2 regions of the Variovorax sp. LjRoot175 genome follow, and region 2 is predicted to be linked to the other one. Evidence: predicted binding sites of a transcription regulator. Region 2 holds the regulator's gene; the other holds the start of a gene.
What was found. Region 2 encodes sigma-54, which starts transcription at its own class of promoters, with help from an activator protein. Its sites were predicted from a motif close to TGGCANGNAANCTGCTTT; they were not measured.
Positions count from the first base shown of each region.

Region 1: ACSQ89_RS28625 (pilin) is a predicted target of sigma-54. The motif match lies at 3,726-3,743, and genes of this name have one in related genera.

Region 1 covers NZ_CAXURY020000001.1:5,778,495-5,789,669, forward strand. Annotated here, with positions in the region: gene ACSQ89_RS28615 (Wzy polymerase domain-containing protein) at 4-1,755, opposite strand; gene ACSQ89_RS28620 (O-antigen ligase family protein) at 1,785-3,164, opposite strand; gene ACSQ89_RS28625 (pilin) at 3,225-3,671, opposite strand; gene ACSQ89_RS28630 (3',5'-cyclic-nucleotide phosphodiesterase) at 3,873-4,679, opposite strand; gene ACSQ89_RS28635 (FHA domain-containing protein) at 4,870-5,520, opposite strand; gene ACSQ89_RS28640 (Stp1/IreP family PP2C-type Ser/Thr phosphatase) at 5,550-6,359, opposite strand; partial or broken gene ACSQ89_RS28645 (TerC family protein) at 6,388-7,072, opposite strand; gene sucD (succinate--CoA ligase subunit alpha) at 7,162-8,055, opposite strand; gene sucC (ADP-forming succinate--CoA ligase subunit beta) at 8,065-9,231, opposite strand; gene argC (N-acetyl-gamma-glutamyl-phosphate reductase) at 9,423-10,352, shown strand; gene recX (recombination regulator RecX) at 10,383-10,832, opposite strand; gene recA (recombinase RecA) at 10,842-11,175, opposite strand, start outside.
Region 2 covers NZ_CAXURY020000001.1:5,501,155-5,512,329, reverse strand. Annotated here, with positions in the region: gene ACSQ89_RS27340 (thiol:disulfide interchange protein DsbA/DsbL) at 1-551, shown strand, start outside; gene lptA (lipopolysaccharide transport periplasmic protein LptA) at 678-1,370, shown strand; gene lptB (LPS export ABC transporter ATP-binding protein) at 1,367-2,143, shown strand; gene ACSQ89_RS27325 (RNA polymerase factor sigma-54) at 2,158-3,738, shown strand; gene ACSQ89_RS27320 (phospholipase D family protein) at 3,741-5,345, shown strand; gene ACSQ89_RS27315 (hypothetical protein) at 5,352-5,705, opposite strand; gene ACSQ89_RS27310 (GSU2403 family nucleotidyltransferase fold protein) at 5,899-6,942, shown strand; gene ACSQ89_RS27305 (YceI family protein) at 6,923-7,549, opposite strand; gene ACSQ89_RS27300 (YceI family protein) at 7,599-8,186, opposite strand; gene ACSQ89_RS27295 (cytochrome b) at 8,183-8,791, opposite strand; gene ACSQ89_RS27290 (hypothetical protein) at 8,820-8,942, opposite strand; gene ACSQ89_RS27285 (hypothetical protein) at 8,945-9,238, opposite strand; gene ACSQ89_RS27280 (ATP-binding protein) at 9,371-11,175, opposite strand, start outside.

The DNA.
Region 1 (11,175 bases), 280 kb from region 2:
CGGTCACTGGACTTCCGGATCGATACGGGGAAAGGGCACCGCCTCGACGCCCTGATGTTCGCTCGCGAATTCGCCCCAGGCGACTCGAAGCTTGTCGCAATAAGCACGCGAGAAGAGCAGGCACGAATGCCGCAGCGCTTCCTGCGCGGCCAGCGGCTGCCCGTTGAGCGCGGCGGCCTTGGCATATCGCAAGAGCGCGTTCTCTACGGGATAGCGCCTGGCCGTCAAGCGCAAGCGCTCGATCTCGCTCGCCGGCATGCCTTTGCGCGGCTCGATGCGCAGGTTGACAAGCGCGGCCTGCAATCCGTTCAGGATATGAATCTCGGGTGCCGGAGGGGGCGCCCGAACACCGATGCGGGCGGCTCGCAAGCGCTCGGATTGCACGTCCAACTCAATGGCGCGGTACTCCTTCCACGCGAGCAGCAGGACGCAGCCCAACGCAACCACGAGGGCCGCAGACACGGCGCGCGGCAGCCGGACAGGTGCAACGAGCGACGAGCGCGCGTTCAGGATGCCCATCATCAGCGCCACCGGAACCAGGAAGAACGCCTTGCAATGCGGCAACTCGAGCAAGCCGTGCAGCGTGAATGTGCCGAGGGCCAGCAGGATCAGAATCTGCTCGGCGCCGGCGGCACGCCTCACCTGCCACCAGAACCATAGGCCCAGCAGTGCAGCGATGGCCAGACCCAGGGGCACCCCGTTCCACACCATCAAGTCGAGCACGAGGTCATGGGCGTGCTGGATGCCTATTTTCAGGTCGGCATACTGGGGCAGTTCGTCGACCTGGACCAATCGGCCCTGGTTCCAGCCGTAGCCCAGCCATGGCCGATGCCATATGCCATCGACCATCATGGACCAGATCTCCGGTCGGCGCCCCGAGCTCAGCCGCGAACCCAGACTGTCGGCCCCACCGGCACCGATGATGTCGGTTGCGAACGTCCAGCCGAGCGCCAGCACCGCGAACCAGAACCCCAGCCCGACGAAAGCCGGCCTGTGCTTCGCGGTCCCCAGAGAAGCCGGCGAGACCCACGCGACGGCCAGCAACAGCGCAATGCCGAGCCAGCCCGTGCGGGACTGCGTGCTCGCGACCCCGAGCAGTACGGTAGCGGCGGCAAACACTGCAACTCGGCCGCCGATCCGCTGTCGGGTGTGGGCCCACCACAAACCGACAAGCCCCCACAGCAGCAGCGTGCTCAGCTCGTTGGCCTGGCCCACATTGGCCATGGGGCGGGTGCCTGTCGAGATGGGGGCCATCAAGGGCCCCCAGTCGAGCAGCAGCCATTGCGCCAGCGCGAGCGCCGTGGAGGCCAAGGCGGCTATGACGAAACCGGCGAACAGCGCGTCCGGCAAGCGGCCCGGGGCCAGCGCCTCGCAGGATCTGGCGACAGCGACCGACACGGCACAACCCAGAAGGTACACGCTGACCAGAGGCGCTTCGCCAGGAAACGCAAACATGCCACCCGCGGCCTGCAGCAGGGGAATCAGCGCAGCAGCAGCGAAACCCAGCGAGAGCAGGTCGAAATCCATTCGCGCACGCCGCGTCACCGCCCACAGAGCCAGCGGCAGGACAGCCAGACCGGCGGCGACCTCGCTGTAGAGCGTGGGCCACGGATAGGAATGCACGGGAATCAGCCACGGCAGGGCGAAGCCGAAAGCCAATAGCGACCAGCCCACACCTGTCGATGGATTGCGGGTCGAGCGGGCCCTCGGCACCGCCGCCGCGATGCTCACCAAAGCTTGGGATGGATTCGACATGGGACAGCTTGTTCCGTCGTCAAAAGCAGCTACTGCCTCGCATCGGGTTTGTCGAGATGAAGGACGGCTCCGCGTTGCCAGAAGCGCGGCGGAGACACATTGCCTGAATCATTGGACGATTGGCGCGACAGCAGGTCGCGGCCATGGACAGCCCACATGCCCGCCAGCAGCATCGCGGACACCAGCATGATCGGCGCGCGCGACCTGAGTTTCGTCGCTGGAGCGGCGGCCGCCGCGGCCGTATCGGTCGAGCGCTTCCGGTAACACGCCAGCGCCCATCCAGCCATCCATATGATCAGCAGCTGGCTCAAGGGATAGACAAAGGCGCCTGAAAACAGACTGTTCATGACGCAAGCCAAGAGGCCGCCAAGGCAAAACGGAGGAATCCAGCGATGCCCTCGAATCAACCGGTAGAGCAGCAATCCGACGAGAACGACGGCGCCCACCCCCAAGAATCCGTACTCCCCGATCCATTGCAGCGCAATATTGTGAGGGTGCATCGCGATCACCAGGCCGTCGTGCCTTCCGAATTGATCGCCGCCTATTCCGACCCACGGCGATCGGGCCCAGGATTCCACTAGGCCGCCCCACAAATCGCTTCGGGATGAAGTGCTCAGGCGAAATACGGTCTTGGTCGTATGGTCCGAGTCGAAGAGCCATCGCATGCCGTAGAAGAATGCCCCCGCGACAGCGAGCGACGAAACCGGCAGACGAAGCAGGGCTGAATCCTTTCGAAGAAGCGCGACCAGCAGCAGCGCGCTCGTCGTGGACAGCAGGACCGAGCGGGCGCCGTCTTGCCAGAGTGCCAGCAGATAGAGCGTCGAAAGCAGCCAGACCAGCGGCGTCATCCGCGCGCGCGCCAATCCGCCGGGCCGGTGCCAGAGCAGGAACAGGCACGGAAGCAAGGCATCGTCGAATTCGCGGATCGTCGAGAACACCAATTGCCAGTCGTTCCATGTGCCGCTCAGGCAAAGATCGATGGTGCTCAACACCATCAGCCAGATATTGAGCAACGGGGCCAGCGCCAGGATCACCGCGCTTCGATCCTGCCTTTGCGGGTCGCCTTCGAAGAGCCTCGCGCAAAAAAGCACCCCTAGAAACAGCATGCCATACAGCGTGGCGTCGGCGATGGAGAACGGCGACCACCGAGTGCCATGCAGGCAGATCGCCAGAAACGCCAGTGAAATCGCCCAGATCCAGAGGCCGGACCACGGCCTTCCATGAATGACCGCGGGCAGGCGAATGACGGAGCAGACGATGAGAATCGACAGGCAGATGATCTGCGCTTTTCGATAGAAATCGTACGGATCCGCGATCCCGAAGAAAGTGATGATGCCGGAAAATGCGACGACGGCGAACGCGGGAATCGTCCACGCCAGAAGGCCGTCTGCGAATTTTCGATGCGTCATGAAAGAAGGTCGCGAACAAAAAAAGCGGCCTCGAGGGCCGCTTCTATCACCGGTCCACGATCAGGTGGGACGGCATTCGGAAGGCAGGTACTTCGCAGCAATAGCGGAGGAGCACGTCCAACGCAGTTGACCGGTGTTGGTGCCAACAGTCGCCGGCGTCAGTAGGATATCGCCCGTCGCATTGGGAACCGTCGATGTGACCGTCACAATGCCCGTGGTGGGGGCGACGACCACGTTCGACACATATTTTGTTGCGCCGGGGAAGACGTAGCCACTATTGGACGCCGTGACAGAGGCAAGAACGCCAAGCGACGAGGTGGTTTCAGCGACTGCCAGCTTTGCCGGAGCGGCCATGACGAGCACTTCGGAAATCTTGGCGCGGGTGGTGTAGTCCTGATACGCCGGCAGAGCCACAGCAGCCAAGATACCAATGATCGCCACAACGATCATCAACTCGATAAGGGTGAAACCCTTTTGCACATTGCGTGCGATGGAACGACGGTTCATTCAAAAACTCCAGTTGGTTGAAGGGCCCGAGGAGGGCCCCCGGTGCGTCCAACCTCCGCAGCATCTGTGCCATCCCTGCTGCTCGCCTCTGAAGCAAACCTTGGTGTGCATTTGTTCACGCTGGAGTTACAACAGGTGACACAATCTGTTGCATATGCCACACGCGGGATGACAAATTTTGTCAGTCGACCACCGACAGTGTCAGACCTGCAGGACCCCCGCCGCCTCCAGCCATCGAATGTCCCGCCCCTTCGTTCCATGCACCTGCGAGCCAGCGGCCAGCATGTCGATCTGGCTCATGATCTCTTCGGTCTCGGCCGGCTTGGTGTGGGTGATGTAGATCGGGTAGTTCTTGCCGGGCGCAATGTTCGCCAGTTCGTCGGCCAAGGTCGCAGGTGACAAATGCAAGCTGCGCTGCGCCAAGGCCTGCTCCCGGTCACTGAACGCCGTTTCGATGACCAGGATGCCTATATCAAGCTGGTTCACCCGCTGCCAGAAGGCCGGATTGCGCTCGGTATCCCCGCTGAAAACCCAGTTCGGCCCGCCCTCGGCGCAGCGCACGGCATACCCGCAAGCCGGCACGGTGTGGACCGCCGGCAGCACCTCGATGTTCTTGAGCGCCCGCGTTCCCAACTGGAGCTGCTGGCCAACCACGATGTCGTGAAAGCTCACAAACGGCGCCTCGCGACTGGGAATGCTCGCGAAATCAGGCCAGATGACGTTGTTGAACACATGGGCGCGCAGCGCCTCGATGGTGGCGCGCAGCGCATGCACGCGCAGCGGCCTGCTGCGGCGGCTGGCCACGGCGTCGATCATCAGGGGCAGCGCGGCGATGTGGTCGAGGTGCGAATGGGTGAGCACCACGTCGTCGATGGCGGCCATTTCGGCCAGGCTCAGGTCGCCGACGCCGGTGCCGGCGTCGACCAGCAGGTCACTGTCGACCAGGAATGACGTCGTGCGGCAGTCCTTGGCGATGGCGCCCGAGCAACCCAACACGCGCACCTGCATATGCGAGGCCTTTTGTTTTCTATTTGGTTTCGAACCGGGTTGCACCACCCCAGTTCTGGTCTTTGGGCTGCAACGCTATCGAGGCTAAACGCTGCGCGTACAGCTGGTAAAGGAATTTTTTGGCATCTACAGCCGGCAGTGGGGTCAAGCCTCTGGCCCGTACCAAAGCCTCGGCGCGGCCGGCCGTCGCTCATCCGGCGACGAACTGCATCCGGGTGCCGCCGAGTTCGAGCACGTCGCCGTCCTGCAGGGCGACGGCCTCGTTGCCGAGCGGCTCGCCGTTGAGCTCGGTGCCGCCGTCGATGGGCGCCACCACGTAGCCGTGCAGGCGTCGCGTGACGGCGGCGACGGCCACGCCGGGTTTGCCGATCGTTGTGACGACCTTCTGCAGCGAGAGTTCGCGCCCGGCGCCGCTGCCCGACAGGACGCGCATGACGGCCACGCCGGTGCCGCCGCCGAAGGGCTGGTGCACCGTGGGTGCGGAACTGAGGGGAATCGGGCCCGACGGTGCCGGCGCGATGTGCGGCGCCGGCCCGGCCCCTTCGGAGGCGCCGCTGGCCACCAGGTAGCGGATCTTGTACTTGCCGACCTCGACGACGTCGTTGTGCTCGAGCGCCTGCTTCTTGACGGCACGCCCGTTGATGTAGGTGCCGTTGGTGCTGTTGAGATCTTCCAGGTAGACATCGCCGCCGATCATGTGCAGCACGGCGTGTTCACCGCTGATCGCCAGATTGTCGATCACGATGTCGTTGTACGGCCGCCGTCCCAGCGTGGTGCGGTCCTTGGCGAGCGTCACCTCCTTGATGACGACACCGTCGATCGAAACGATCATTTTCGGCATGGCCGACTCCTGGATCTCATTTTTTTGGGCTATCCGGATGCCTCGAGCGCTTCACCTGCACCTGCACGGGCCAGGACAACCGAAATGTTGTCCCTGCCGCCATTGTCATTCGCAGTTGAAACCAAAAGTGTTGCCTTCTCCGAAAGACCGATATCTTGTAACAAAAGCGTGAAAAGCTGCGCGTCGGGAACCATCTCGCTCAGCCCATCGGAACATAGCAGGAAAAGGTCCCCGGGTTTCACGTTGTGCTCGTGCATTTCGAGTTCGACATGGCGTTCGATGCCGAGCGCCCGCGTCACCAGGTTGCGGTGCGGCGACTGGATGGCCTGCTCGGGCGTGATTGCGCCGGCGTCGAGCTGCTCCTGCAGCAGCGAATGGTCGCGCGTGAGCTGTTCGAGCTTTTCGTTGCGCAGCCGGTAGCAGCGCGAGTCGCCGATGTGGCCGACGATCGCGCGCTTGGGCCCGAAGGCGGCCAGCACGAGCGTGGTGCCCATGCCCTGCAGCTGCATGTTCGCGACGCCGGCTTCGAGGATGGCCGCGTTAGCCTCGTCGGTACCGGCCTGCAGCGCGCGGCGCAAGGCCCGCGGGTTGGCGGTCGGCCCGGCGTGGGCCAGCCAGCGGCCGAAACTGGCTTGCAGCAGCGCGATGGCCATGCCGCTGGCCACCTCGCCGCCGTTGTAGCCGCCCATGCCGTCGGCCAGGAGAACCAGGCCCAGTGAGGCGTCGAAGGCGATCGTGTCTTCGTTGTTGGCGCGCACCCGGCCGGGGTCGGTGAGCGCGGCGAAGTCCCAGGTCAGCGAGCCGGTGTCAGGAGAAACGGATGCGCCCAGGTTCGCCATGAATCAGTTTGGTTGAGGAGCCTAGCCGTCAGTGCGCGGCGGCGGCCGCGCGCCTTTGCTGCCAGCGGCCGACAGCGACGACGAAGAATGCGCCGGCCGCGGCGCCTGCATAGTGCAGCCAGGGGTCGGCCGCCAGGGCGCCGCGCAAGGCGACGTCGCTCACGATGGTCTCGCCGCCGACCCAGCCGATCAGCGCGGCGCCGAGCATGATGATGATCGGGAAACGTTCCATGAGCTTGATCATGAGGGTACTGCCGAAAATTACCAACGGGATGCTGATGGCCAAGCCCAACACGAGCAGCACCATGCTGCCCTGCGCCGCGGCCGCGACCGCGATCACGTTGTCCAGGCTCATGACCAGGTCGGCCAGCAGGATGGTCCGCACCGCGGCGAGCATGCTGCCATATTCCTTTTCCTCGCCGTTGTCGTCTTCCTCATCGCCGAGCAGCTGCACGCCGATCCACAGCAGCAGCGCGCCGCCGAGGATCTGCAGGTAGGGCAGCGCCAGCAGCTTGGCAGCGACCACGGTGAGCGCGATGCGCAGCACCACGGCCGCACCCGAGCCGAACAGCACGGCCTTCTTCTGCTGCTGCTGCGGCAGCGAGCGGGCGGCCATCGCGATCACCACCGCGTTGTCTCCCGAAAGAATGATGTTGATCCAGACAATCTTGACGAGCCCCGATCCAGAAATCGGCAGTTTGCAAATAATCCATGCCTCATATCCACTGTTATGTATTGAAAAAGCGCCCGCAACGTGAATTGCGAGCGCTTTTGTTCTTGTGTGGTCGAGGAGGCGGACGTTTTAGAGCAGCGCCTTGAGGCGCTTGGCCAGCTCCGAGAAGTTTCGTGTGACCGTGAAACCGCACTCTTCCATGATGGCGAGCTTGGCATCCGCCGTGTCGGCACCGCCGGAAATCAAGGCGCCCGCGTGGCCCATGCGCTTGCCCGGAGGGGCGGTCACGCCGGCGATGAAGCCGACGATCGGCTTCTTCATGTGGTCCTTGCACCAGCGCGCCGCGTCGGCTTCGTCGGGGCCGCCGATCTCGCCGATCATGATGACGGCGTCGGTGTCGGGGTCGTCGTTGAAGGCCTTCATCACGTCGATGTGCTTCAGCCCGTTGATCGGGTCGCCGCCGATGCCCACAGCGCTCGATTGGCCGAGGCCGATCTCGGTGAGCTGCGCCACGGCTTCATAGGTCAGCGTGCCGGAGCGGCTGACCACGCCGATGCGGCCCTTCTTGTGGATGTGGCCGGGCATGATGCCGATCTTGATCTCGTCGGGCGTGATCAGGCCGGGGCAGTTCGGGCCGAGCAGCAGCGTCTCTTTGCCGCCGGCAGCGACCTTGGCCTTCATCTTGTTGCGCACTTCGAGCATGTCGCGCACCGGAATGCCTTCGGTGATGCAGATCGCCATGTCCAGGTCGGCTTCGACGGCCTCCCAGATCGCGGCGGCCGCGCCGGGCGGCGGCACGTAGATCACCGACACGGTGGCGCCGGTTTGGGCCGCGGCTTCTTTCACCGAGCCGAAGATCGGGATGTTGAAGATCGACTCGCCGGCCTTCTTCGGGTTCACGCCGGCCACGAAGCAGTTCTTGCCGTTCGCGTATTCCTGGCACTTCTCGGTGTGGAATTGGCCCGTCTTGCCGGTGATGCCCTGGGTGATGACTTTGGTGTCTTTGTTGATGTAGATCGACATGACGTTTCCTTAGGCTTTCTTGACTGCTGCCACGACCTTCTGGGCCGCGTCCGCCATGGTGTCGGCGCTGATGATGGGCAGGCCCGAATCGGCCAGCAGCTTCTTGCCTTCGACTTCGTTGGTGCCCTTCATGCGCACCACCAGCGGCACCTGCAGGTTGACCGCCTTGCAGGCCGCGATCACGCCGGTGGCGATGGTGTCGCACTTCATGATGCCGCCGAAGATGTTGACGAGGATGGCCTCGACGTTCTTGTTCTTCAGCATGATCTTGAAGGCCTCGGTGACCTTCTCGGGGGTGGCGCCGCCGCCCACGTCGAGGAAGTTGGCCGGCTCGCCGCCGAACAGCTTGATGGTGTCCATGGTCGCCATCGCGAGGCCGGCGCCGTTCACCAGGCAGCCGATGTTGCCGTCCAGCGAGATGTAGGCGAGATCGAACTTCGAGGCTTCGACTTCGGCCGCGTCTTCTTCGTCGAGGTCGCGCAGGGCCACGATATCGGGGTGGCGGAACAGCGCGTTGCTGTCGAAGTTGAACTTGGCGTCCAGGGCAATGATGTTGCCCTTGCTGTCACGGTTGAGCGGGTTGATCTCGACCAGCGAGGCATCCGTCTCCATGTAGCAGGTGTAGAGCTTCTTGAAGATGTCCACGGCTTGCGCGGTGGAATCGACCGGGATGCCGATGCCGTCGGCGATCTGCTTGGCCTGTGCGTCGGTCAGTCCGTCCTTGGGGTCGGCGAAGACGGTGATGATCTTTTCGGGCGACGAATGCGCGACTTCCTCGATGTCCATGCCGCCTTCGCTGGAAGCGATGAAGGCCACCTTCTGCGTCGCGCGGTCGGTGACGGCCGAGACGTAGTATTCCTTCTGGATGTCGGCGCCGTCCTCGATGTAAAGGCGGCGAACCTTCTGGCCTTCGGGGCCGGTCTGGTGGGTCTTGAGCTGCATGCCGAGGATGTCGCCGGCGAGCTTCTTGACGTCGTCGATGCTCTTGGCGACCTTCACGCCGCCGCCCTTGCCGCGGCCGCCCGCGTGGATCTGGGCCTTGACCACCCACACGGGGCCGCCGAGTTTCTGGGCGGCTTCGACCGCCTCCTGCACCGTGTATGCCGGAATGCCTCGCGGCACAGGCACGCCGAACTTGGCAAGAATTTCCTTGCCCTGGTACTCGTGAATCTTCATGAGGGTGTCTCTCGGAACGAGGTTGAGAACGGGAGAATTTGGCTGTTGTCCGCGGGCCACGGCGATTGGGGAATCGGGCGGCGGACAGCAGGCGACTGTATCATGGTGCGCCGCACCAACGGCCCGCTGTGGCTGCGGCCAATACGTAATTTCTTCTTACGCGACTTCCCAGGCAATCCGAGGCTTGCACCATGCCCAAGGTCTTCATCGACGGCGAAGCCGGTACCACCGGCCTCCAGATTCGCGAGCGGCTCCAGCAGATGCCGCAGATCGAACTCGTGAGCATCGCGCCCGAGCTGCGAAAGGACGTGGCCGCCAAGCGCGAGCTGATGGCCGGCGTCGACCTGGTGGTGCTCTGCCTGCACGACGATGCCGCGCGCGAGTCGGTGGCACTCATCGACCAGCTCGAAGGCCAGGGACGCCGCCCCAAGATCATCGACGCCTCGACCGCGCACCGCACGGCCGCCGGCTGGGTGTTCGGCTTCCCCGAACTCGTGGCCGGCCAGACGGAGGCCGTGGCCAAGGCCGAGCGCGTGGCCAACCCCGGCTGCTACGCGACCGGCGCGATCGCGATCGTCCGCCCGCTGGTCGATGCCGGCCTGCTGCCGGCCGACCATGCGATCGCCCTGCCCTCCGTCAGCGGCTACTCGGGCGGCGGCCGCACCATGATCGAGGCCTATGAGGGCGGAAAGGCACCGCTGTTCGAGACCTACGCGCTGGGCCTCAAGCACAAGCACATCCCCGAGATCATGAAGTACACCGGCCTCACGCGCCGGCCCGTGTTCATTCCCTCGGTCGGCAACTTCAAGCAAGGCATGCTGGTGCAGCTGCCGCTGCACCTGGACGAGCTGCCCGGCCGGCCCAAGGCGGGCGACCTGCAGGAGGCGCTGGCCGCGCACTACGCGAAGAGCAACACGCCCGAAAAGTTCGTGAAGGTGCTGCCGCCCACCGAGGACGGCAAGATCGACGCCCTCGCGCTCAACGACACCAACGAGCTCGAGATCCGCGTGTTCCCGAACGAGGACCACCGCCATGCCGTCGTCATCGCGCGGCTGGACAACCTGGGCAAGGGCGCCAGCGGCGCCGCGGTGCAGAACCTCAAGCTGATGCTGGGGCTGTAAGCCCGCGCAGCTGCATTTCGCGGCTGACCCTCACTCGTTAGGGTCGTACCGCAAGACCTTTGCCACGACGGCGCCGGCAAATCCACGCGCCAGCAGAAAGCGCGTCTGTTTCGCGCGCTCCGCCGCGTCATGCGGCAGCGTGCCGAAGCGCTGCCGCCACACTTCGAGCGCACGGTCGAACTCGCTGCCCGAGAGGCTTGCGAGCGCTTCGGCCACCGCTTCGGGCGCAACGCCCTTGTGCAGCAGCTCCTGGCGCACGCGCGCGGCGCCGTGCCGTGCCGCGCGCTGGTGCAGCACCGACTGCACCACCCTCGCCTCGCTGATGAAGTCCTTGGCGGCCAGCTCGTCGAGCGCGCGCGCCAGCGTGCCGGGCTCTTCTTCGTACTTGGCCAGCTTGCGTTCGAGCTCGCTGCGCGAATGCTCGCGCTGGCTCAGGAGACGCAGGGCGCGGCCTTTGAGAGACGGAGCGCTGAAAGCCATGGCATCCGGTTACTTCTCGGGCGTGACGTCTGCCGCTTCGGCCAGAAGCGGAATGCCCAGCGATTCGCGCACCTTGTTCTCGATCTCGCGCGAAAGCGCCGGGTTCTCGCGCAGGAACTCGCGCGCGTTGTCCCGGCCCTGCCCGATCTTCTCGCCGTTGTAGGCATACCAGGCGCCCGACTTGTCGACGATCTTGGCGTTCACGCCCATGTCGATGATCTCGCCCTCGCGGCTGATGCCTTCGCCGAACAGGATGTCGAACTCGGCCGTCTTGAAGGGCGGCGAAACCTTGTTCTTCACCACCTTGACCTTGGTCTCGTTGCCGATCGCCTCGTCGCCCTTT
Region 2 (11,175 bases):
GCACCGACTACGCCGTGCTCGACAAGCGCGTGCCGGTCGACGCGCCGGCCGGCAAGATCGAGGTGATCGAGTTCTTCTGGTACAGCTGCCCGCATTGCAACGCCTTCGAGCCGACGCTCGAGACCTGGATCAAGAAGCTGCCCGCCCACGTGTCTTTCAAGCGCGTGCCGGTCGCCTTCCAGCCCAGCTTCCAGCCGCAGCAGCGGCTCTACTACGCGCTGGAAGCGATGGGCAAGGTCGACGAATACCAGCGCAAGGTGTTCGCCGCGATCCATCAGCAGCGCCAGAACCTCTCGGGCGAGCAGCAGATCATCGACTGGGCCGCGGCCAACGGCCTCGACAAGGCCAAGTTCACCGAGAACTTCAAGTCCTTCAGCGTGGCGAGCAAGATCCAGCGCGCCAAGCAGCTGCAGGATGCTTACCAAGTGGCCGGCGTGCCCGCGATGGGCATCGCGGGCAGGTGGTATACGGACGGCGAACTCGCGCGCAGCATGGACCGCGCGCTGCAGGTCACTGACTTCCTGGTCGGCGAAGCGCGCAAGAGCGCGTAAAAAAGCGCCTCCCGCCGCTCGTCGCGGCAACCAGCAGGAAGCCCGCTTCGGCGGGCTTTTTCATCCGCCGGCGGAAACCGGATCCATGAGGCCGCATACAATCGCCCAGCAAGTTTCGTGCCTTTTATGACATCGTTACATTCCTCCTCCGTTTCTCGCCACCTTTGTCGCGCTTTCGTATTCGCCTTGGGCGTGGCCGGCTTCGTGTCGGCGGCGCAGGCCGAGAAGGCGGACCGCACCAAGCCGATGAACATCGAGGCCGACGCCATGCGCTACGACGACCTCAAGCAGACCAGCGTCTTCACCGGCAACGTGGTGGTGACCAAGGGCACCATCATCATCCGCGGCATCCGCATCGACGTGCGGCAGGATCCCGAGGGCTACCAGTACGGCATCGTCACGGCCGCGCCCGGCAAGCTGGCCTATTTCAAGCAGAAGCGCGACGCCGGCCCCGACGAGTGGATCGAGGGCGAGTCGGAAGTCATCGAGTACGACAGCCGCGCCGACAACGTGAAGTTCATCCGCCGTGCGGTGATGCGTCGCCTGGTCGGCGCGACACCCAACGACGAAAGCAGCGGACCCTTGATCGTCTACGACCAGAGCAACGACACCTTCACCGTCAACGGCTCGCCGCTGCCGCCCAATGCGGGCGTGGCGACCCAGCCCGGCGGCCGCGTCAAGGCCATCCTCACGCCCAAGGCGGCCGCCTCCGCGCCCGCTGCCGGGTCCGCCAGGCCGGCGGCGCCGGCCGCCTCCGCGCCGGCGTCCGGAACGGGCCTGCGCTCGACCACCACGCTCGGCGGAGAGCAGCGCAAGTGAGCGGCGGCAACGAAGTCCTGGGCAGCCGCCTCGAGGCGCGCGGCCTGCAGAAGAGCTACGGCAGCCGCAAGGTCGTCAAGGACGTCTCGCTCGGCGTGCAAAAGGGCGAGGTGGTCGGCCTGCTGGGGCCCAACGGCGCGGGCAAGACCACCTCCTTCTACATGATCGTCGGGCTGGTGCGGGCGGATGCGGGCGAAATCAGCATCGACGGCGAACCGATCGCGCACATGCCGATCCACCGCCGCGCCCGCATGGGCTTGAGCTACCTGCCGCAGGAAGCTTCGATCTTCCGCAAGCTCACGGTCGAGGAGAACGTGCGCGCCGTGCTCGAGCTGCAGCGCGAACTCGACGACGCGGGCCGGCCGGTGCCGCTGTCGAAGCAGCGCATCGAGGAACGCCTCGGCGAACTGCTGCACGACCTGCGCGTCGACCATCTGCGCGATTCGCCCGCGCTGGCGCTGTCGGGCGGCGAGCGCCGCCGCGTCGAGATCGCGCGGGCGCTGGCCACGCAGCCGCGCTTCATCCTGCTGGACGAGCCCTTCGCCGGCATCGATCCGATCGCGGTGATCGAGATCCAGCGGATCATCAGTTTCCTGAAGGAACGCGGCATCGGCGTGCTCATCACCGACCACAACGTGCGCGAGACGCTGGGCATCTGCGATCACGCCTTCATCATCAGCGACGGGCATGTGCTGGCACAAGGCACGCCTTCGGAGATCGTCGACAACGCCGAGGTACGACGCGTGTACCTGGGCGAGCATTTCCGGATGTAGGGGACCGTACTTCGATGAAGCAAGGGCTCTCGCTTCGCGTTTCCCAGCACCTGGCGCTCACGCCGCAGCTCCAGCAGTCGATCCGGCTGCTGCAGCTCTCCACGCTCGAATTGAGCCAGGAAGTGGAGCAGATGCTCGACGAGAACCCGTTCCTCGAACGCACGGCCGAAGAGGCGCCGCGCGAGGAGTTCGGTCTCGAGGCGGCCGATGCGCCGGTGCGCGACGAAGACCGCCAGGCCGAGGGCGAGGCTGACTTCGTCCCCGGCCCGGCCGCGGCGCCGGCCGAGGTGGCGGTCGCCGCCAACGGCGATGCCGAAGCGGCTGCGCCCGCCGACAGCGAACCCGACTGGGAGGGCGACGGTACGGTCGACCTCGCGCCCGACGACAGCGAATGGGGCGGCGATGCGCCCGCGCGCGCCAACAACCTCGGCGACGACGAGCGCACCGATGCGACCGAGCTCGCGCGCAGCCAGGAATCGCTGCAGTCCTTCTTGCACCGGCAGGCGCTGTCGCTGCGCCTGGACGAGAACGACTGCGCCGCGCTGCGCTTCCTGATCGAATCGCTCAACGACGACGGCTACCTCGAGGATTCGCTGCCGGCGCTGGCCTCGGGCCTCGCGGGCGACGACAACGACCAGTTCGACGAACTGGTGCATCACTTCCAGGTCGCGCTGGGCCTGCTGCAGAGTTTGGAGCCGGCCGGCGTCGGCGCCCGCAGCCTCGGCGAATGCCTGACCATCCAGCTGCGCCAGCTGGCGAGCGCCAAGGAGAGCGAGGAGGAGGCCCAGGTGCGCAAGACCGCCATCGCGATCTGCAAGCAGCCGATGGAGCTGCTCGCGCGGCGCGACTTCAAGCGCCTGGCCACGCTCACGCGCAGCAACGAAGACGAGGTGCGCGCCGCACTGCAGCTGATCGCCAGGCTCGAGCCCAAGCCGGGGCGCCGCTTCGTCGACGTCGAGCGCAACATCGTCGTGCCCGACGTGATCGTCACGCGCATCGGCCACGGCACCAACGCGAAGTTCCGCGTCATGCTCAATCCCGAGGTCATGCCGCGGCTGCGCGTGCACGACATCTATGCCGGCGCGCTCAAGCAGCACAAGGGCGAGGGCAGCCAGGCGCTGTCGCAGCGGCTGCAGGAAGCGCGCTGGTTCATCAAGAACATCCAGCAGCGCTTCGACACCATCCTCAGGGTCTCCAACGCGATCGTCGAGCGGCAGAAGAGCTACTTCGTGCACGGCGAGCTCGCGATGCGGCCGCTGGTGCTGCGCGAGATCGCCGACGAGCTGGGCCTGCACGAATCCACCATCAGCCGCGTGACCACCGCCAAGTACATGGCCACGCCCTATGGCACCGTCGAGCTCAAGTACTTCTTCGGCTCGGCGCTCGGCACCGAAACCGGCGGCAACGCCTCCAGCACCGCGGTGCGCGCGCTGATCAAGCAGTTCGTGAGCGCCGAGGACGTGAGGAAGCCGCTGTCCGACAGCCAGGTGTCCGAGATGCTCAAGGAGCAGGGCATCGAGTGCGCGCGCCGCACGGTGGCCAAGTACCGCGAGGCACTGCGCATCGCGCCTGCGAACCTGCGCAAGGCACTCTAGCGATGAGTCGCCGTCCGAGTCCGCTCCCAAGCTGGATTCGCCTCGGCCTGGTCTTGATGGCGGTGCTTCTTCTCGCCAGCGGCTGCGCGATGCTGCCGGCCGAATTCGAGCGCACGCCGTCCAAGGCGATGCCCTTGTCCACCGGCACCGTGCTGGGCCGCATCGCCAAGGCCTCGCAGCCGGATGCGGACTTGAGCGGCTTCCGGCTCATGCCCAGCGGCGACTTCGCGCTCAACACGCGGCTCGAGCTCGCGCGCCGCGCCGAGCGCACGCTCGACGTCCAGTACTACCAGATCGACAACGACGAGACCGGCCGCTACCTGCTGCGCACACTGCGCGACGCGGCCCAGCGCGGCGTGCGCGTGCGGCTCCTGATGGACGATCTCTACACCGCGGGCGAGGACGAGCTGCTGCTCGCGCTGGCCGCCACACCCAACCTCGAGCTGCGGCTCTTCAACCCGTTTCCGGCCGGGCGCGGCAGCATGCTCAGGCGCTTCTCGGCCTCGCTCTTCGACTTCAGCCGCGTCAACCGGCGCATGCACAACAAGCTCTTCATCGCCGACGGCGCGATGGCGGTGGCCGGCGGGCGCAACATCGGCAACCCGTACTTCACGCAGACGGCCGGCGCGAACTTCATCGACCTCGACACCTTCGTCGCCGGCGCCCTGATCCCGCGCCTTTCCAGCCTGTTCGACCTGTACTGGAACAGCGAGCACGTGCGGCCGATCGAAACCGTGGTCGCGCCCACGCTCGCGCGGGAGGAACGGCAGCGGCGCTTCGAGGAGCTGACTGCCCCGGCCACCACCCCGGCACCACGTCCGCCGGCGCCCAATGACCTGCTGGGCTACAGCCCGATCGTCGAGAACCTCAACGCCGGCAAGCTCGACCTCATCTGGACCACCGCCGAGGCGTATGCCGATTCGCCCGAGCGCGTGATCGGCAAACAGGTCACTTACGGCGGCGTGCCGCTGCTCGACGTCGACAGCGTGCGCTACAACGTGGTCGAGCAGATGCGGCGCGGGCGTTCCGACGTGACGCTGGTGTCGCCCTACCTGATCCCCGGCAAGGAGGGGCTGGAGGTGCTGCGCGAGATCCGCCGGCGCGGCATGAAGATCAGCGTGGTCACCAACTCGCTGGCCGCCACCGACGAGCCCGTGGTCCACACCGGCTACCGCCGCTACCGGGCCGACATGCTGCGGCTCGGCGCCGAGATCCACGAGCTGAGCTCGGTGCGCACGCGGCGCAGCGTGCGCCTGGGCCTGTTCGGCACGCAGATCGGACGCCTGCACGCCAAGTCGGCCGTGATCGACGGGCGCACGCTCTTCGTCGGCTCGATGAATTTCGACCCGCGCTCGGAAGTGCACAACACCGAGATCGGCCTCTTCATCTTCAGCCGCGAGATGGCGCAGCAGGTGCTGAAGCTGGTCGAGGTGCTCAAGCAGCAGGGCGCCTACAAGGTGCGCTTCGCGCCCGGCACCGAGAAAATGGAATGGGTGAGCGAGGAGGCCGGCGTCGAACAGGTGCTCACCAGCGAGCCCGATGCGGGCTTCTGGGACCACCTGATGCTTGAGCTGCTGGCGCCGCTGGCGCCGGAGAGCCTGCTCTAGACCTCATTAGTAGCGATAACGGTCATGACGGTCATAACGGTCATGACGGTCATGACGGTAGTGATGGCGATCACCGTGCCGGTACTCGTCGCGGTATTCATGGCGGTAGAAGTGCCGCGGCGGCGGGCGGTGGTAGTCATACACGGGAGCCGGACGGTAGTGCCGCGGCGGCGGGTCGTAGTAGACCGGCGCCGGGGCATAGTGGACCGGGCTGGCAATGCCGACGGCGACCCCTGGCACATGGATGCCCACCGACACGGCCAGGTCCCTGGCGCTGGCGGACGTGGCGCCCAGCACGGCTGCGGCGGAGAAGGCGCCGGCGGCGATCCACTTGAAGAAACGGGTGTGCGCGATGTTCATGAAGAAACTCCTGAAGGCATGAAGTGCCGTTGGGGTCATTGCACCTGGCCCGCGTAAAGCAGGACCCGCCTGTTCCGTGAAGCTTGTTGCTGAATGTTGCAGCGCGGACGTACAGCTCAGGATCGGACTTACCACATAAAATGCAGTTTTGTGGGGTAAGAAATCCATGCCTGTCCAGCACGCCCTGTACCGCATGCATGAGCTGGCTTTCCGCACGCAGTACGCCGAGCTCAAGGAACGCACTGCGTCTGCGGGCCGCCTTCTTCAAGGAACGCCCGGGAGCCTTCAGTTGCGCCGGGGGACAGGCTATGCCTACTGGTATCGGGTCTTCTATCCGGCGCCTGGCAAGAAGGCCGAGCAGATCGTCTGCAAAGACGGGGACACCGCGGCACTCGACGAAGTGTCCCGCGAGATCGAGTTCGCCCAATGGACAAGCGCCCAGGTGAGAAATCTCAGGAAGCTCGATTTCCAGGTGGCGGACAAAGGCGTGGCGAGCGTGCTGGTCGAGCTTCACAACGCGGGCATCCTGGGCGCGTGCCTCGCACTGGTCGGAACCTTGGGCTTCATGGCCTGGTTGAACGAACTCGGAGCGATGGCGGTATCGGCCCGCACGCAGGACGTCGACATTGCCGCCCGGCAAAAGCTGAGGCTTGCAGCGCCGGCGTCCTTTCTTGAAGCGATGGAAGCCACCAGGCTTGGTTTTCATCCTGTTCCCGGGATTCCAAGCCAGGCGCCCTCGACTTCCGTGAAGCTCAAGGGCAGGGATGGATTGCGAGTCGACGTTCTGACGCATGGCGAGGAGCTTGGAAAGACCGTTCCCCTGCCGCAGCTGAAATGGCATGCCGAGACCGTGCCCCACTATGACTATCTGCTCGCGGAGCCAAGTCGCGCCGCATCGCTTGCCGGCGGCCATTGCATCCCTTTGACGTTGCCGCAGCCGGAGCGCTTCGTCTGGCAAAAGCTCTACGCGAGCGCCGAGCGCAAGGCCAAGCCCGAGAAAGCCGAAAAGGACCTGCTGCAGGCAGCGACCCTGGGAGCCGTCCTGGCCGAGCAGCAAGACGAGCTTCTGTCCGATTCGTTTCGGGATGCGCCAGCCGCACTCAAGGAAGTGGCGAGAACCCGCCTGCCTGCTTTGCGCAGGGCCTTGAGTGGGCATCCTCAAGCGCTCGAACAGTTCGAGCTCGCCCTCGGACCGGCAGCGAGGAAGCGATCGCGCCCTAGCTCGGCCGGTCCGTGATGTTGACCGCCTCGACCTGCACCAGGAGCCGCACCTTGTTCTCGAAGCCGAAGTTGATGCCCCAGGTGATGCCCCAGTCGCTGCGCTCCACGATGGTCTCGAAGTCGCCGCCGCAGACCTGGCGCTTGATCAGCGGGCTGAGGTAGCAGCCGAAGCGGCTGGCCTTGAGCTTGATGGGCCGCGTCTGGCCCATCAGCGTGAGCGTGCCGTCGACTTCGGCGACCTTGTCGCCGTTGAAATCGATCTTGTCGGCCACGAAGCGGCCGGTCGGAAATTCCGCGACGTTGAAGAAGTCCTTGCTCAGCACGTGGCGGTTGAGCAGGTCGACGCCGGTGTTGATGGAGCCGATGTCCATCGTGATGTCGATCTTGCCGTTCTTGCCCGTGGTATCGATCTTGACCGTGCCGTCCTTGGTGCTGAAGCGGCCGCGGTTGGTGGTGGTGCCGTAGTGGCCCATCTCGTACATCACGAAAGTGTGGGTCGGGTCGACCACGTAGCTGGCGCCCTTGACCGGACCTCCTGCCGGCAAGGCGGCCATTTCCGGTGCCTGCTGTGCGGCGGCGAGGGTCGCTGCGGCCGCGAGCGCAGCGACGGCAATGGACTTCATCATGACGAGCTTTCGAATGGGGCGATGCAAAGAATGAACGAAGGTCAGGTCAAATCGGACGCAGGCCGGCGAGCACGAGCTTGAAGCGCACCTGCACGTCGTCGCCGACCATCGAGGTGTCGGTCCATTCGCCCTCGCCGATCTTGAAGGCGAGGCGCTGGATCGTAAAGCTTCCAGTCGCCACCGACTGCCCCGAGGCTTGCGTGATGGTCACCGGCACCATGACGTACTGCGTGGTGCCCTTGATCGTCAGCTTGCCCGCGACCTCGAAGTGCCCGCTACCGAGGCTCTTGATGGCGCTCGACTGGAAGCTGGCCTTCGGAAATCGCGCGGTGTCGAACCACGGCGCCTTGGGCAGTTCGGCGTCGCTTTGCGGCACGCCGAGGGTGGCGCTGCCCATGTCGATCTGCATAGAGACCGTGCCGCCCTCGGGCTTCTGCGGGTCGAAGGCGATCTGGGCGTCGAACTTCTTGAACGCGCCTTCGACCGGCACGCCCATCTGCTTGGTGACGAAGACGATCTGGCCGTAGCCGGGGACCAGCTTCGCCATCGGTTCTGCGGCGCTCGCCGGCCCCGCCGTCGCGAGCGCCGCAGCGGCGGCCCAGAGTGCCCGCCAGGCGATTGGAAGTCTTGTCATCTTGGGTGTCCCTGGTGCGAAAAAGGCCACATGCGATCGAGCAGGCCGTCGCGGTCGGCGAAGTGATGCTTGAGCGCCGCCGCCGCGTGCAGCAGCACCACGGCGGCCAGCGTGAAGGCGCTGCCTTTGTGCATCGGCTTCAGCACCGCCTCGGCGAAGTCCTTGTCCACCGGCACGAAGTCCGGCAGCGGCACGAGGCCGAACCAGACGATCGGAATGCCCAGTCCCGAGCTGTAGGCCCAGCCGAACAGGGGGACGGCGAAGAACAGCAAATACAGCAGCAGATGCGTGCCGCGGTGCGCGACGAGCTGCCAGCCCGGCATCGCCTCCACGATGCAGGCTGGCAGCGGCGGCGGCGGGTGTGACAGGCGCCACAGCAGGCGCAAGGCCGAAAGCGTCAGGATCGTGATGCCGGCCCACTTGTGCCAGTTGATGAGCTTGAGCCGCATCGGCGAGAAGGGCAGGCCGGCCATGTAGAGGCCGACGCTGAAGGAGGCGACGATCAGCAGCGCGAGCAGCCAGTGCAGCCCCATGGCGACCGCGCCGTAGCGTGGGGCGTCGGCACGATCGTGGGCAAGCGCGGGATGGAGCGGCTCGGCGGGCATGCACAGAGCATATCGCCCCGCAAGCCGCCTATCCGATGCTCCAGCGCGCGATCAGCAGCAGGCCGAGGCCCAGCACCAGCATCAGCACGAAGGGCACCACGAGCCAGGGCGCGTCGTGCTCTTCTTTGTCGGAGGCGAGCTGGTTGTTCATGATCAGAAGGTCGGAACGTGATCGGCCTGTTCGGGCGTGCGGTCGGTCAGCACCTCGCTCGCGGCGGGAACCGAGGGATCGCTGCTGCGATAGGCGGCCGCAGGCGGGGCCTGGCGCTGCGCCGCGGCGCCGCTGGCCTCGGCTTGCCAGTGGCCGAGCAGGGCCAGGCCGACGAGCAGGATGGCGGCCAGGGCCACCGAACCGAGCAGCAGCCGGGGCATGCGGCTTTCTTTCCGGCTTTTTCCGGCGAGCGCCGAGAGCCGGTATCTGGACGCTGCGTGGGATTGGAACTGCATGCGGGGCCTTCCTTCCTTCGGATGACACGCGATGAAGGCGTGTGCATGCAATCTAGGCAGGAAGCCGTGCGCGGAAAATGCCGCCTTCGCGTTCGGGATCCCGCGTTCGCGGGAGGGGCCGCGCGACAGCGCTCAGGCGACCGGCGCCGTCATCGGCAGGCGCAGCACGACGCAGGTGCCGGTCGGACCCGAGCGCACTTCGAGCGCACCGCCGAGCCGCTGGGCCCGCGAGCGCATGTTGCCGAGGCCGTGGCCCTGGCGCCGGGGTTCGCCGACCAGGCCATGGCCGTCGTCTTCGACTTCCATTTCGAGCATGTCGCCGAGCTGGCGCAGCCGCACCTCGACCCGCGTGGCCCGCGCATGCTTGAGCACATTGGTCAGCGCCTCCTGCGCCACGCGCAGCAGCTGCAGCGCGGCGTGCGGCGCCAGGGGCATCGCATCGTCGGGCAGGTCGATGTCCCAGCGCGGGCGTACGCCGGCCGCGATCAGCTGCGCCTCCCAGCGGAACATGAAGTTGCCGAGCGCGGCGCCGAGGTTGTGCTCGTCGGAGGCCAGCGCATCGAGCGCGAGCCGCATGTCGGCGATGCAGCTGCGCAGCGCGGTGGCGATCTGGCCGTCGTCCATGTCGCCGCGCTCCACGCGCGACAGCGAGGTGAAGAGCTGCGAGCCCAGGCCGTCGTGCAGGTCGCGCATGATCAGCTGGCGCTCTTCCGATGCGGCATGCTCGCGCTCCAGTGCGGCCAGCCGCTCGTAGTTGGCCGCCAGCGCTCGCTCGCGGTCGGCGACGCGCGTTTCCAGCGTGCGGTTCAGGTCCTCCAGCGAGTGCAGCGTGCGCAGGAAGCGCGCCGTCAGAAGGGCTGCCATCGCCAGCAGCAGCATGTTCGAGCCGAAATGCAGCAGGTGGATGCGATGCCCGACCCATTCCGGCAGGAAGCGCCCGAGCAGGCGCGGGTCCCAGGTGATCAGGTAGTCGTGCACGCCCACCAGCACCGCAAAGGCCATCACGGCGGACAGTGCCGCAGAGGTCAGGGTGCCGCGGCGGCGCGCATAACCGATCGAGGTCGCGATGATCAGCAGGCCGACCCCCATCATGCCGCCCAGCCAGTAGCGCGCCACGAACGGCTCCGCCGCGAAGCCGCCGAGCGCGAAGCTGAGCGGGCCCAGCAGCCAGTAAGCCACCAGGCCGCGCTCCAGTCCGGGCCGATGGACGCCGGCATAGCGCAACGTGAACACCGCCATCACGATCACGAAGCCGCCCGTGGCGCTGTTGTAGATCACGCGCCACCACTGCCATTGGGCCATGGGCATCGCATCGATCAGGAAGGTCATGGTGCGGGTGGCCCACAGCGCGGCCGCAAGGCCGAAGAGCCCATAGAGCACCTCGCTGCGGCGGCGCCACCAGATGAACACCACGAAGCCGGCGACCAGCACGGAGACGAGCACCGTGAGCTCGGGCACGGTGCGGGTCCAGAACAGGCGCCGGTCGTGCAGCGGCTGGAGCTCGGTTTGCGGCCCGACGGCGACGCGCGGGAAGCGCAGCGGGTAGCCCTTGGGGGCCGCGACGCGGATCGCCAGCTCGTTGCGGTCGGGGCGCAGCAGCGGTGCCGGAAACACCGTCATCTGCGGCCGGTAGGTGCGCGCGTAGACCTGCTCGGTGTTCTCGGGCACGCTCGCGACCAGGGTGCCGTTGAGCCAAAGGTCGCCGCCGTCGTAGAAGTAGGGCACGTAAGCGGCCCACTGCGCCTGCCGGGCCGGATCGTCGGGATAGTCGAAGCCGACGCGGTACCAGGCGGGCGCTTTTGCGCGGTCCGGGCGCGAATACCCGGCGTCGTCGGGCAGCGTCACCGTTTCCCATGCCGCGTCGGCCGGCGGTGGGGTTCTAGTGACGAGCGGCGCCGCAAACACCGAGGCCTGGCGCGGCTCCTGCAATGCCGCAT